Regions from separate parts of the Bradyrhizobium sp. SZCCHNR1098 genome, predicted to be linked through region 2. Evidence: predicted binding sites of a transcription regulator. Region 2 holds the regulator's gene; the other holds the start of a gene.
What was found. The regulator PhoB, encoded in region 2, activates phosphate uptake and scavenging genes when phosphate is short. The targets are predictions, from matches to a motif close to TGTCATNNANCTGTCAT.
Positions count from the first base shown of each region.

Region 1: a site for PhoB is predicted at 3,160-3,176, ahead of QX135_RS20150 (esterase-like activity of phytase family protein). Genes of this name have one in related genera too.

Region 1 is NZ_JAUEXY010000009.1:158,448-166,105, reverse strand. Features, by position in the region: gene mgtA (magnesium-translocating P-type ATPase) at 1-976, shown strand, start outside; gene QX135_RS20160 (DMT family transporter) at 1,121-2,050, shown strand; gene QX135_RS20155 (DMT family transporter) at 2,181-3,125, shown strand; gene QX135_RS20150 (esterase-like activity of phytase family protein) at 3,248-4,603, shown strand; gene QX135_RS20145 (methyl-accepting chemotaxis protein) at 4,676-6,361, opposite strand; gene ftsH (ATP-dependent zinc metalloprotease FtsH) at 6,479-7,658, opposite strand, start outside.
Region 2 is NZ_JAUEXY010000011.1:199,371-207,028, reverse strand. Features, by position in the region: gene pstS (phosphate ABC transporter substrate-binding protein PstS) at 1-602, shown strand, start outside; gene pstC (phosphate ABC transporter permease subunit PstC) at 690-1,697, shown strand; gene pstA (phosphate ABC transporter permease PstA) at 1,701-2,582, shown strand; gene pstB (phosphate ABC transporter ATP-binding protein PstB) at 2,579-3,400, shown strand; gene phoU (phosphate signaling complex protein PhoU) at 3,431-4,147, shown strand; gene phoB (phosphate regulon transcriptional regulator PhoB) at 4,164-4,871, shown strand; gene QX135_RS23350 (trypsin-like serine protease) at 5,017-6,333, shown strand; gene QX135_RS23345 (HoxN/HupN/NixA family nickel/cobalt transporter) at 6,504-7,625, shown strand; gene QX135_RS23340 (HupU protein) at 7,641-7,658, shown strand, end outside.

The DNA.
Region 1 (7,658 bases), on a different contig from region 2:
GGCCGGCCTGGTCGGGCTGAAGGCGGATCGCGTGCTGTCCGGCAGCGACATCGCCGAGCTCAGCGACGACGCGCTCGCGGTGCAGGTGCACTCGGCCGATGCGTTCGGCCGTCTCGCGCCCGATCAGAAATCGCGCATCGTCAAGGCGCTGCAGGCCTCCGGCGAGATCGTTGGCTTCCTCGGGGACGGCATCAACGATGCGCCGGCGCTGAAGGCCGCCGACATCGGCCTGTCCGTCGAAGGCGCCACCGGCGTCGCCCAATCGGCCGCCGACATCATCCTGCTCGCCTCTGATCTCGACGTCGTCGCCAACGGCGTCGAAGAAGGCCGACGCACCTTCGCCAACATCCTGAAGTATGTCCGAATGGGTGCGAGCTCGAATGTCGGCAACATGCTGTCGATGGCCGCCGCATCGATGGTGCTGCCGTTCCTGCCGATGCTGCCGACGCAGATCCTGCTCAACAATCTGCTCTACGATCTCTCCGAGCTCGGCATTCCGTTCGACCGCGTGAGCCGGCAGGCGACCGCGCGGCCGCAGCGCTGGGACATGAAGCGGCTCATGCGCTTTGCCGCGATCATGGGGCCCCTGTCGTCCCTGTTCGACTTTCTCACCTTCGGCGCGCTGCTGTACTTGTTCCATGCGACGCCCGATGAGTTCCGCACTGCATGGTTCCTCGAATCGATGGCAACCCAGATTCTCGTCATCTTCATCATCCGGACCAATGGGCGGCCATGGAGCAACCGGGCGGATCCGATGCTGACGGCGTCGTCGCTCACTGCGCTCGCCGTCGCACTGGTCGTGCCCTTCACACCGGCCGGCGCATGGTTCGGCTTCGTTGCACCACCCCTCACCGTCGTGGCTGCCATCGCCGCCCTCGTCGTCGCCTATCTGGTCAGTGCGGAGGGCCTCAAATCGCTCGCGGTGCGATCCGGACCGCGGAGACCGCACCGGGGACACGCTCGTGCGCGATCTTGACGACGACCATCGCTGCATGGTCGCGATGCATCTGCCCTCTTGATAGGCAGCTGCAATTGGTGTCTGTCGAAAGCGCCGGGAGGAACGGCGGCCGGACATCCCGGCCGCGCGCCGCGGCGCATCGAACGGGGCCAACACCGCCGCATGTCCGCCGCCGATCCCACCGCGTCCGCCGCGCCCGCGCGCGCCTGGATCGCCAACCAGCCCTATGTGCTGCTCAGCATCACGGCGCTGTGCTGGGCCGGCAACTCGATCGTCGGGCGGCTCGCCGCCGGCCACATCCCGCCGGTGACGTTGTCGTTCCTGCGCTGGTCGCTCGCCTTCCTGCTGATCCTGCCGCTCGCCTGGAAACAGCTGCGCCAGGACTGGCCCGCGATCCGGTCGCGGCTCGGCATCATGATCGCGTTGTCCGTGACGGGCATCGGCGCCTTCAACACGCTGCAATACTGGTCGCTCGAATATACGCAGGCACTCAACACCCTGCTGCTGCAGTCGGCTGGTCCGCTGATCGTGGCAATTTGGTCGATGCTGCTGTTGCGCGTGCACCTGACCCTGGCGCAGGCCATCGGCATCGTGCTGTCGCTCGTGGGCGTGCTGCTCATCCTGACGCGCGGTCACCCCACCGCGCTGGCCGACATCAGCTTCAACAGAGGGGATCTGATCTTCCTCCTCGCGATGGCGGTGTTCGGCTTCTACTCGGTGCTGACGATCAAGCGGCCGCAGATCCACGGCCTGTCGATGGTCGCCTTCACCTTCGGTTGCGGCGCAGCCAGCCTCATTCCGCTGCTGATCTGGGAACTCAACGCGCGACCGGTCATGGCGCTCGACGCGCAGAACCTGTTGTCGCTGCTCTACGTCGCGATCTTTCCTTCGACGATCGCCTATCTCTGCTTCAATCGCGGCGTGCTCCTGATCGGCGCCAATCGCGCCGCGCCGTTCTTTCACGTGGTCCCGGTGTTCGGCTCGATCATGGCCTTCGTGTTCCTCGGCGAGCAGCCGCAGATCTTTCACGTGATCGGCTTCGTCCTGGTGCTGGCCGGCGTGTTCGTGGCGTCGCGCAAGCAGGCGACCTGATATCCACGTCCTGCGCGCGCCCCCGCGGCCCTTTGCTGTCCGATGCATGGCACCAATCCGCTGCGCCGGCTTGCGAGGGGATACGATTCAGCCCAGATTGCCTCGTCTCTCCAAGCACGCTTGGCTGCCTTTGCCTGCCCCACACCGTCATCCGCTCTCCTGGCTGAACAACCAGCCCTATCTGCTGCTCACGCTGGCCTCGCTGTTCTGGGCCGGCAACATCGTGCTCGCGCGCTATGTGGCCGGTCATGTCCCGCCGCTGACCTTGTCCTGCATCCGCTGGGTCGGAACGTTCCTGATGCTGTGGCCTTTCGCGCGCGCGCATCTCGCCCGCGACTGGCGAACATTGCGCGCGCATTGGCCGCTGATCCTGCTGTTGTCGCTGACGGGCTTTGCCATCAACAACGCGCTGTCCTATTGGGCGATGCAATATACCCAGGCGCTGAACGGTCTCCTGATCCAATCCTCGACGCCGCTGTTCGTCGCGCTGTGGTCGCTGGCCTTGTTCGGTGTGCGCCTGACCATGGCCCAATTCGCCGGCATTGCGATGTCGCTGATCGGCGTGCTGGTGATCCTGCTGCGCGGCGATCTCGGTGCGCTCGCCGGCATCCAGTTCAACCGCGGTGACCTGATGTTTGCGGGCGCGCTGATGGTATTCGGGCTCTACTCGGCCGCCATGACGCGACGGCCGGCGGTGCACCAGCTGTCGCTGATCTCAGCCTGCACGGCGGCCGGCGCCGCGCTGCTGCTGCCGTTCGCGGCTTGGGAATACGCGTCGGGCTTCGTGCTCAAGCCCGATCTGCTGTCGCTCCTGACGCTCGGCTACGTGGTCGTGTTTGCGTCGACACTGGCCTACCTGTTCTTCAATCGCGGCATCAGCCTGATCGGACCGAACCGCGCCGCGCCGTTCCTCCATCTGGTGCCATTGTTCGGCTCGGTGCTCGCGATCCTGCTCCTCGGCGAGGAGCTCAGGCTGTTCCACCTTGCGGGCTACGCGCTGGTCATTGCCGGCGTGATCATCGCGTCGCGGGTCCCGATCCGGCCTCCCGGCACGGGTGACCGGCTCAAGGTGTGAGCGTGCGGCAAGACGCCTCATGAAGACCGGGGAGCATCATCCGGCTGTCATCGAAATGTCAGCGCCGCGTCAGGCCTCCTGTCCAGAACGATGCGTGGATCAAGCTCCCAGGAGGCCCTCCCATGCATCGATATCTGCTGACCACCGTTGCCGCGTTCGTTCTGAGCGCCGGCACAGCGTTCGCCCAGGGCGAAGGCGAATTCCCGGCGACGCTCTCCGGCCATGCCGTGATGCCGGCCGAGTCCTTCGTCGAGGCGCCGGCCGATGCCCCGAACGATCTCAAGACCTCCGGCAAATACACCACCGGCAAGCGCATCGACGCGATCGGCAGCGTGATGGGCAAGTCCTATGAGCGTCCGACCGGGGTGTCGCTCCCGTTCAAGGGACAACCTCTCCAGGGCCACTCCGGCATCAAGAAGATGGCCGACGGCACGTTCTGGGTCCTCACCGACAACGGCATGGGCTCGCGCTACAACTCGCCCGACTCGATGCTCTATCTGAACCACCACAAGATCGACTGGACCAGCGGCAAGGTCGAGCGGCTCGAGACGATCTTCCTGCATGATCCCGACAGGAAGGTTCCCTTCCGCATCGTCCATGAGGACACCGCCAAGCGCTATTTGACCGGTGCTGATTTCGATACCGAGGGCTTCCAGATCATCGGCGACAATCTCTGGATCGGCGACGAGTTCGGTCCCTACGTCATCAAGGCGGACAGGACCGGCAAGGTGCTGGCCGTGTTCGACACGGTCGCCGACGGCAAGCCGGTGCGCTCGCCCGACCATTGGGCGGTGCAATCGCCGGGCGCGCCAGGCGCGACCTATGCGAACGTCAACCTGCGGCGCTCGAAGGGCTACGAAGGCTTCGCGTCCTCGGTCGACGGCAAGTTCATCTACGGCCTGCTCGAAGGCCCGCTGTGGGACGCCGAGAAGAAGGATTGGGAGAAGGTCGACGGCAAGGAAGCCTCGCGCATCCTCGAATTCGACGTCGCGGCGGAGCGGTTCACCGGCCGGTATTGGCAGTACGTGTTCGAGCAGAACGGCAACGCGATCGGCGACTTCAACATGATCGATCCGACCCAGGGTCTGATCATCGAGCGCGACAATGGCGAGGGCACCAGCGACAAGGCCTGCCCGCAGGGCACGCGCGGCGACAACTGCTTTCCCGATCTCGCCAAGTTCAAGCGCGTCTACAAGATCGAACTCTCCGACGCCAACGTCGGCAAGCCGCTCCGCAAGATCGCCTCTATCGACCTGATGAAGATCAAGGATCCGGACAAAAAGGCGCGCAAGCCGCTCAACGACGGCGTGCTCGCCTTCCCGTTCTTCACGATCGAGAATGTCGACCGCGTCGACGACACCCACATCATCGTCGGCAACGACAACAACCTGCCGTTCTCGTCCAGCCGGGATCCCAACAAGGCCGACGACAACGAGTTCGTGCTGCTGGAGGTCGGCGACTTCCTCAAAGCCAAGTGACGGCTGGCACGCCTACGACTTGACGGCCGCCGTTGATCCGAGAGCCCCGGATCAACGGCGCGCCCGGCCTGATCAGGCCGTTCGCACCTTCGCCATGAAGCCATCGACGGCCTGCTGCAGCAGGCCCGACTGGCTGTCGAGCTCGCGCGCGCTCGACAGCACTTCGGAGGCAGCCATGCCGGTCGCTTCCGCCGCCTTGGTGACGCCGCCGATATGGGCGCTGATCTCGTTGGAGCCTGCAGCGACGGACTGGATGTTGCGGGCGATCTCGCGCGTCGCGTCGCCCTGCTGCGCGATCGAGGTCGAGATCGAATTGGTGATCTCGCTCATCTGCGCGATGGTCTGGGTGATGCCGCTGATGGCGGTGACCGCATCCTGGGTCGAGGTCTGCATCGCCGCGACCTGTGCCGAAATCTCCTCGGTCGCCTTCGCCGTCTGGTTGGCGAGCGCCTTCACCTCCGAGGCGACGACGGCAAAGCCCTTGCCGGACTCGCCGGCGCGCGCGGCTTCGATGGTGGCGTTCAGCGCCAGCAGGTTGGTCTGCGCCGCGATCGAATGGATCAGCTTGACGACCTCGCCGATCTTCTCGGCGCCGGTCGACAGCACCTGAACGGTCGCATTGGTGCGCTCCGCGTCGCCCACGGCTTTGCTCGCAATCTCGCTGGAGCGGGCGACCTGGCGCGAAATCTCATTGACCGAGCTCGACAGCTCTTCGGCCGCGGCCGCGACCGTGCCGACATTGTCATTGGCGCTCTGGGTGGCGGCGCTGACGGTCGAGGCGCGCGAGCTGGCATCGCTCGCGGTCGAGGTCATCGATTGCGCGGTGTGCTGCATGCCCTCGGCCGCCGACGCCACCGAGCGGACGATGCCGTTGACGCTGCGCTCGAAGTCGGCGGCAAGGTTCTGCATGGCCGCGGTCCGCTCGGCGGCCGCGCGCTGCTGGGTGGCGGCCTCGGCCTGCTCTAGCTCGCGCATCCGCAGCGCGTTGTCCTTGAAGATCTGGACGGTGGCGGCCATCCCGCCGATCTCGTCGCCGCGGCCGACACCGGGAATCTCGCCATCGAGCCGGCCATCGGCGATCTCGCGCATGCGGATGCCGAGACGATCGAGCGGCACGCTGATGCTGCGGCTGATCAGCCAGGCGATCCCGCCGGCGATGACCGCGATGCCCGCGCAGGCCATCCAGATCAGCCATTTCAGGGGCTTCATCTTCGCATCGAGATCGTCGACATAGACGCCGGTGCCCACGAACGTATTCCAGCCCGGAATCATCACCGCATAGGAGATCTTGCGGGTCGGCTGCTCCTGACCGGGACGCAGATATTCGTAGTGCAAGGTGACTTCGCCGTCCTTGGCAACGCCGTCGCGCAGCTCGACGACGAGCTTGCGGCCGTTGAGCTCGAAATCGATCACATTCGAGCCACGCTGCTTCGGATCCTGGGACAACACCACATTGCCGTCCATCGTGTAGGCGAACAGATAACCCATGCCCTTGTCAAAGGTCATCGTTCTCGCGCGATTGACGAACTCGTCGAGCGCGGCCTCCTTCGTCAGCTTGCCGGCTTCGACCTCCTTGATGAGGCCCATGGCCATGTTACGCGCGGTCTCGACGATCGCCCGGCACTGTTCGATGCGGGCGTCGACCATCTCCTTTTGCATCAGAGTGCCGGCAAACGTACCGGCCGCGGCAAGGCCCAGCATCGCCACGCCGACGACGATGGCGAGCTTGGGGGCAATCTTCAGGTTATTCAGCAGCACGTAACGAACTCCGCCCGGTCCCCGATCGACGACCTCGATCTGTCAAGGTGAGCTACTGGTCAACTGATCAGGCGATGGTTAGATTTCGGTTGCAAACGCTCCCCGTAGAAACCCGGATCAGCTCGATACAACGGCATCCCGGACCGGGACCGCAGCGGAGGCCGGCCGCAACGGCGCAAACTCCTCGGCGGTCAGCGTCTCCTTGGCGATCAGGAGCGCGACGCCGCGCTCGAGGTCCGGGCGATGGCTTTCGAGGATCGCGCGAGCGCGGGCGCCGCCGTCTGCGATCAGATCCCGCACGGCGAGATCGATCTCGCGGCCGGTCTCCTCCGCCGCCGACACGATCTGATCCTGTGGCTGCAGGAACGAGACCTGTGGACGCGGCGCGTATGTGCGCTGCCCGACGGTCGCATCCATCCCGTATTTGGTGACCATCTCGATCGCGATCTCGGTCGCACGCTGCAGATCGTCGGCGGCACCGGTCGAGACGTCGCCGTCGAAGATCAACTGCTCGGAAGCCCGTCCGCCCATCAGCACGGCGATGCGGTTCTTCAATTCGCTGACCGCGAGCAGGAAGCGATCTTCGGTCGGGCGCTGCATCGTGTAGCCGAGCGCGCCGACGCCGCGCGGAATGATCGAGACCTTCTGCACCGGATCGACGCCGACGAGATTGGCTGCGACCAGCGCGTGCCCCATCTCGTGATAGGCGACGCGGCGGCGCTCGGCGGGACTGAGCACGCGGCTCTTCTTCTCGATGCCGGCGACGATGCGCTCGATCGCCATCGTGAAATCGTCGAACGTCACCTCGTGGCCCTTGCGGCGCGTCGCCGCGATCGCAGCCTCGTTGATCAGGTTGGCGAGGTCGGCGCCGGTGAAGCCGGTCGTCAGGGCCGCGACCTTGTCGAGATCGACGCTGTCGGCGACCGTGATCTTGCGGACATGCACCTTGAGAATGGCAAGCCGCCCGCCCCTGTCGGGACGGTCGACCAGCACCTGCCGATCGAAGCGGCCAGCGCGCATGAGTGCGGGATCGAGGATCTCCGGCCGGTTGGTCGCGGCGAGCAGGATGACGCCGGAGCTTGGGTCGAAGCCGTCGAGCTCCGCCAGCAATTGATTGAGCGTCTGCTCCTTCTCGTCGTAGCCGCCAAACTGGCCGCCGCCGCTTCGGCTGCGCCCGAGGGCATCGAGCTCGTCGATGAAGATGATGCAGGGCGCGGCCTTGCGCGCCTGCTCGAACAGGTCGCGCACCCGCGCGGCGCCGACGCCGACGAACATCTCGACGAATTCGGATCCGGAG
Region 2 (7,658 bases):
AGAAGCTCAACCCCAGCGTCAAGCTGCCGTCCGATGCGATCGCCGTGGTCCGCCGCTCCGACGGCTCGGGCACGACCTTCAACTTCACCTACTACCTCTCCGAGGTGAGCGCCGACTGGAAGAGCAAGATCGGCTTCAACACCGCCGTCGAGTGGCCGGTCGGTGTCGGCGCCAAGGGCAACGAGGGTGTGTCCGGCAACATCGGCCAGACCAAGAACTCGATCGGCTATGTCGAGTACGCCTATGCCAAGCAGAACAAGCTCACCTACACCGGCATGATGAACAAAGCCGGCAAGACCGTGCAGCCGACCGTCGAGGCCTTCCAGGCCGCGGCCGCGAATGCCGACTGGGCCAAGGCCCCCGGCTACTACGTGATCCTCGCCAACCAGCCCGGCGACAAGTCCTGGCCGATGACGGCGGCGACCTTCATCCTGATGCACAAGGAGCCGGCCGACAAGGCGGCGTCCGGCGAAGCCATCAAGTTCTTCAAGTGGTCGTTCGAGAAGGGCGGCAAGATGGCTGAGGAGCTCGACTACATCCCGATGCCCGACAGCGTCGTGAAGCTGATCGAGAAGACCTGGTCGGCCGACATCAAGAGCTGAGCTGGACGTATCGAAAATCCCCTCTCCCGGCCTCCGGGGGAGGGACGCTACCGGGGTTGCGGCGTGTCCAAGGAACAGGGGGCAGAATTGGCAGAGGTGGCGGTTCAGACCGAAGTCAGCGATATCGCGGCCGCTGCCGGACCCTATGACCGGGCACGCGCGCTCAACGCCTTCAAGCTCGGCGACGTGACCTTCTATTGGATCACGCGGCTGTCCGCGATCTCCGTCCTGTTGATCCTGGGCGGCATCATCCTGTCGCTCATCGTCGGCGCATGGCCGGCCATGAGAGAATATGGCTTCGAATTCCTGTGGACGCGGCGCTGGGCGCCGTCGGCCGATCCGCCGGTGCTCGGCGCGCTCGGCCCGATCTACGGCACCTTGGTCACGTCCTTCATTGCGATGCTGATCGCCATTCCGGTCGGTCTGGGCATTGCGATCTTCCTCACCGAGCTGTGCCCGCAATGGCTGCGCCGTCCGATCGGACTTGCCATCGAGCTGCTCGCCGGCATTCCCTCGATCATCTACGGCATGTGGGGCTTCTTCGTGCTGGGCCCGTTCCTGGCCTATACGTTCCAGCCGTTTATGATCAATCTCTGCGCCGGCATCCCCGTGCTGCAGGACATCTTCGCCGGTCCGCCGTCCTATCTCAGCCTGTTCAACGCCTCGCTGATCCTGGCGATCATGGTGCTGCCGTTCATCACCTCGATCTCGGTCGACGTGTTCAAGACCGTCCCGCCGGTGCTGAAGGAAGCCGCCTACGGGGTCGGCTGCACCACCTGGGAGGTCGTGCGCAGCGTCGTCATTCCCTACACCCGCGTCGGCGTCATCGGCGGCGTCATGCTGGCGCTGGGCCGTGCGCTCGGCGAAACGATGGCGGTGACCTTCATCATCGGCAACTCGTTCCGGATCTCATCCTCGATCTTCGCGCCGGGCACCACGATCTCGGCCGCGATCGCCTCCGAATTCCAGGAGAGCGACGGGCTGCACCAGTCGAGCCTGATCCTGCTCGGTCTGCTGCTGTTCGTGCTCACCTTCTTCGTGCTGGCGAGCGCGCGCCTGATGCTCATGCGGCTCGAAGCCAAGGCGGGAAAATAAGCCATGTCCAGCGCTGATACGCTTACACTCGATGCGCCGGTCAATCCGATCTATGCGCGCCGGCGCCGCAGGGACATCGTGATCCGCGGCCTCTGCGTCGCCGCCGCGATGTTCGGCGTCACCTGGCTGGCGCTGATCCTGTTCACGCTGTTCTATAACGGACTCGCCGGCCTCAGCCTGCAGGTTTTTGCCGCCGACACGCCGCCGCCCGGCTCCAGCGAAGGCGGCCTGCGCAACGCCATCGTCGGCTCCTTGATCATGACGATCATCGGCGTCGGCATCGGCGCGCCGCTCGGCCTGTTCGCCGGCACCTATCTCGCCGAATACGGCCGCAACGACCGCCTGACCTCGGTGATCCGCTTCATCAACGACATCCTGCTGTCGGCGCCCTCGATCATCATCGGCCTGTTCATCTACGGCGCGGTGGTGGTGCCGATGGGCGGCTTCTCCGCGCTTGCGGGCTCGCTGGCGCTGGCGGTCATCGTCATACCCGTGGTGCTGCGCACCACCGAGGACATGCTGCTGCTGGTGCCCAACCCGCTGCGCGAGGCGGCCTCGGCGCTCGGCCTGCCGCGCTCGCTGGTGATCCGCCGCATCGCCTATCGGGCGGCGCGGTCGGGCCTCATCACCGGCGTGCTGCTTGCCACCGCCCGCGTCGCCGGCGAGACCGCGCCTCTGCTATTCACCGCGCTGTCGAACCAGTTCTGGAGCCTCAACCTTTCCAAGACGATGGCGAACCTGCCCGTCACCATCAACAATTTCGTCCAGAGCCCTTATGCCTACTGGAAACAACTGGCCTGGAGCGGAGCCCTTCTCATCACTCTGGCCGTGCTCGCCCTGAACATCGGTGCACGCATTCTCGGCGCCGAGAGGAACACCAAATGACCGAACTGTCCGTCTCCGTCAGTCAGCCCAATCACGCTCTTCACGGCAAGGCGCTTCCGGATGCGCCGGCCAAGGTGACTGCGCGCAACCTCAACTTCTACTACGGCGACCATCACGCGCTGAAGAACATCAACCTGTCGCTGGGCACCAACCGCGTCACCGCGTTCATCGGCCCGTCCGGCTGCGGCAAGTCCACGCTGCTGCGCGTCTTCAACCGGATGTACGATCTCTATCCGGGCCAGCGGGCGACCGGGCAGCTGATGCTCGACAACACCAACATCCTCGATCCCAAGCTCGATCTGAATCTGCTGCGCGCCCGGGTCGGCATGGTGTTCCAGAAGCCGACGCCGTTCCCGATGACGATCTACGAGAACATCGCCTTCGGCATCCGCCTCTATGAGAAGATATCGAAGTCGGAGATGGACGACCGGGTCGAGAAGGCGCTGCGCGGCGGCGCGCTGTGGAACGAGGTCAAGGACAAGCTCAACGCCTCGGGCCTGTCGCTGTCAGGCGGCCAGCAGCAGCGCCTGTGCATCGCGCGCACGGTCGCGGTCCGTCCCGAGGTGATCCTGTTCGACGAGCCGTGCTCGGCGCTCGATCCGATCTCGACCGCCAAGGTCGAGGAGCTGATCCAGGAACTCGCCGAAAACTATACGATCGCCATCGTGACGCATAACATGCAGCAGGCGGCGCGCGTCTCCGACAAGACCGCCTTCATGTATCTCGGCGAACTGATCGAGTTCGACGACACCAGCAAGATCTTCACCTCGCCGAGCGATCGGCGGACCCAGGATTACATCACCGGCCGGTTCGGCTGACGCCGACGACATTGTCTTCAGGAGATCATCATGGCCAGTGAACATACCGCCAAGGCGTTCGACAGCGATCTGCAGGACCTCACCCGTCTGGTATCGGAGATGGGCGGCCTCGCGGAGCGGCTGATCGTCGATTCCGTCGATGCGCTGGTGCGGCGCGACATCGCGCTCGGCCAGAAGGTGGTCGCCACCGACGCCGAGGTCGACAAGCTGCAGCGCATCATCGAGGAGCGCGCCGTGCTCACGATCGCCCGTCGCCAGCCGATGGCGGTCGACCTGCGCGAGATCGTCGGCGCGATGCGCGTGGCGACCGATCTGGAGCGCATCGGCGACCTCGCCAAGAACATCGGCAAGCGCGTCGCGGCGCTGGAGAGCGACTTCCATCCGCTGAAGCTGATCCGCGGCCTCGAGCACATGACCGATCTGGTGCAGTCGCAGGTCAAGACGGTGCTGGACGCCTATGCTGCGCATGACCTGCCGGCGGCGATGACGGTGTGGAAGGGCGACGAGGAAGTCGACGCCATCTGCACCTCGCTGTTCCGCGAGCTCCTGACCTACATGATGGAGGATCCGCGCAACATCTCGTTCTGCATCCACCTGATGTTCTGCGCCAAGAACATCGAGCGCATCGGCGATCACGCGACCAACATCGCCGAGACTGTATTCTATATGATCGAAGGCCAGCAGATCATGGACAAGCGCCCGAAGGGCGACATGACGAGCTTCGCGACGACGATTCCCGGTAACTAAGAGAGACGGTTCAGACATGGGCGCCCGAATTCTGGTGGTGGAGGACGAGGAGGCGCTGACGACGCTGCTGCGCTACAACCTCGAGGCCGAAGGCTACGAGGTCGAGACCGTGGCGCGCGGCGACGAGGCCGACACGCGGCTGAAGGAGCGCGTTCCGGATCTCGTCGTGCTCGACTGGATGCTGCCGGGCCTCTCCGGCATCGAGCTGTGCCGCCGCCTGCGCGCGCGGACCGAGACCCGGCAACTGCCGATCATCATGCTGACGGCGCGCGGCGAGGAGAGCGAGCGCGTGCGCGGACTCGCCACTGGCGCCGACGACTACATCGTCAAGCCGTTCTCGGTGCCGGAGCTCCTGGCGCGCGTGAAAGGCCTGCTGCGGCGGGCGAGCCCGGAGCGGCTGGCAACCGTGCTGTCCTATGGCGACATCGAGCTCGACCGCGAGAAACGCCGCGTGGCGCGCTCGGGGCGGCCGATCGATCTCGGCCCGACCGAATACCGCCTGCTCGAATTCTTCCTCGAGCACCCCGGCCGCGTGTTCAGCCGCGAACAGCTGCTCGACAGCGTCTGGGGCCGCGACATCTACATCGACGAGCGCACCGTCGACGTCCATATCGGCCGCCTGCGCAAGCTGCTCAATCCCGGTCGCGAGCAGGACCCGATCCGCACCGTGCGCGGCGCCGGTTATGCGCTCGATGATCGCTTCGCCAAGAGCGAGCAGGTGTAAGGGCGATGGGCGTGAGGATGAAGAAGGTGTGAGGCGCGAGCGGGCCCGATTGAGGAGATCGCGGTCCGCTTTCCGCCACGCCGCCGCCGTCTTGATCGTGTCTGCTTCGTGGCCCGTCACGATGTTTCGGTCCCAGCGGACGCCCTTGATCAAGACCATCATCATATCTCTTGTCATGCTGCTCGGCAGCTTGGCGGGCGCCCCGGCCGCCGAGCTCGAAGACGCGGTCGCGGCGGCAGGCAACGGGCAGCATGCGGCGGCGATGCGACGGCTGCTGCCGCTGGCCGCCAAGGGCGATGCGCGGGCGCAGTTCGACGTCGGCTTCATGCACGCCTTCGGCTGGGGCGTGCCGCGTAATCCGAGCGAGGCGCTGGCCTGGTACCGCAAGGCCGCCGATCAGGGGCTCGCCGTCGCGCAACACTATCTCGGCATCGCCTACGTCAACGGCGAGGGTGTTGCCTCCAACTACGGCGAAGCCAGTCGCTGGTTCAGCCGCGCGGCGGCGCAGGGCTTCGCCCAGTCGCAATACATGCTCGGCCTGATGCTGCTCGACGGCCGTGGCGCAAAGCAGGACGTCGTGCAGGGCTATGCCTGGCTGGTGATGGCGGGCCGTAGCGGCGTGCGATCGGCCGGCCGCGACGTGCAGCGGGTCAGGTTGACCGAGCCGCAGCGCGTCCAGGCCCAGAGCGCCATTGCGTCCTGGCAGCCGAAACCGGAATCGGCGGATGCGGGCATTGCCACTCCGCGTCCGGAGCAACTGCTCGGGCTCGATCGCCACATCGGCGAGGTCGTCGATCCCACCTCCTGGCCGGCGTCGTCGATCGGCGTCGTCACCGTCGCGCAATACTCGAGCGGCGGCTGGTGCACCGGCACGCTGGTCGCGCCGCGCGTCGTGCTCACCGCCGCGCATTGCGTCTTCAACGGCGTGGCGCAGGTCAGCCCCGGCAACGTCCGCTTCCTGGCCGGCATGAACCGTGGCACGCCGGCGGCATCGTCGGTCGCCGACAAGCTGATCGTGGCGCCCGATTTCGTTCCGACCCGGCACGACAGATGGTCGCTCGACCGCTCGCCCGCCGATTGGGCGCTGATTGTGCTGAAGGACGCGCTGCCGTCGAAGCCGGTCGCGGTCAAGGCGCTGACCCGCGAGGAATTGCAGGCTGCGACGACGGCCGGCACCATCTCCGAGATCGGCTACGGCCAGGAGCGGCGCTATTCGCCGACCGGCCAGCGCAATTGCAGCGCCGGCATGACCGGGGATGCCCGGCTGCTGACAGTGCATTGCCTGGCCAATTTCGGCTATTCGGGCTCGCCGATCCTGGCCGAGGTCGGCGGGGAGCCGGCCGTGGTCGGCATCTTCTCGGCGTTCCACGAGGAGACCCGGCTGATGTTCGCCGCCCCCGCGAGCCGCTTCGAGGCGGTCGTGCGGCGCGAGATCGCGGCACAGAGTGCCTCGGCGCGGTGAGGGAAGGAGCGAGAGAGACGAGGTCCCGCCGCTGGTCATGATCTGTGCGTGACTGGATAGCGGGTTGCCAAGCGAGAGGGCGGTCCGGGAAGCGCCACCCAGGTTTTCCTGCAGCTTTCGCCTGCAGCGGGGCCTTACCGAACTGGCCTGGCTCTTGCTATAGTCCGAGTATGACGATTGTTCCAATTGATCATCCTCGGGCCGCGCGGCTGCTGTGGTGGCGGTCGCAGCCCGGCCGCAACGTTGCGCTCGTCGGCGGGCTGGTCGCGGCCAACGCGCTCGCCTGGGCCTGGGCATTCGCGCTCTACGCCGACCGGCCCGCCATCGTCGGCACCGCGATGCTGGCTTGGCTGCTCGGACTGCGCCATGCGGTCGATGCGGATCACATCGCGGCGATCGACAACGTCGTGCGGAAGCTGGTGCAGGACGGTAACCCTCCGCGCGCCGCCGGCCTCTATTTTGCGCTCGGCCATTCCAGCGTCGTCGTCATCGCCACCATCGTCGTGAGCCTCATCGCCGGCGCCGACCTCCTGGATGAAGAGAGTGCGATCAGGGCGATCGGCGGCGTCATCGGCACGTCGGTGTCGGCCGGCTTCCTGCTGCTTATCGCGTTGGCGAACCTCATTCTGTTCGTGAACCTCTGGCGCCGCGCCGCACAGCCGCAGTCCGAGATGGAAACAGCCGGAAACAGCGGACGGGGCATCCTCATCCGCCTGCTGCGCCCCGTGCTCCGCCTGGTGGGACGCGCCTGGCACATGTATCCGCTCGGCTTCCTGTTCGGTCTCGGCTTCGACACCGCGAGCGAGATCGGGCTTCTCAGCCTGTCGGCGACCGAGGCTGCGCGCGGCGCGAGCCTCGTCCATGTGCTGGTATTCCCGGCGCTGTTCGCGGCTGCGATGGCCACCGTCGACACCGCCGACAGCATGCTGATGGTCGGCGCCTATCGCTGGGCGCTGACCGATCCCGCACGCAAGCTGCGCTATAACCTCGTGATCACCGGCGCATCCGTTGCGATCGCGCTGGTGATCGGCAGCTTCGAGGCGTTCACGCTGTTGGCGCCGCGGCTTGGCCTGACGGGGGGATGGGCTGACGTCGCCACCGCGCTGGGCGACGGTGTCGCCAATCTCGGAATCGTCGCGATCGGCCTGTTCGGACTGGTCTGGGCGGTCGCCATGCTGCTCGGTCGCAGTCAGCGCGGTTCCGAGGCGACGCCCGGCGAAGCGCTTGCCAGCGTTCGTGCGGGGGCGCTAAACCCGCCGGCGATACGAAGCGGAACGCATAAGACGGGCTAGGAGCGGGGCCTCATGATGGTCGGCTCGGAGGGA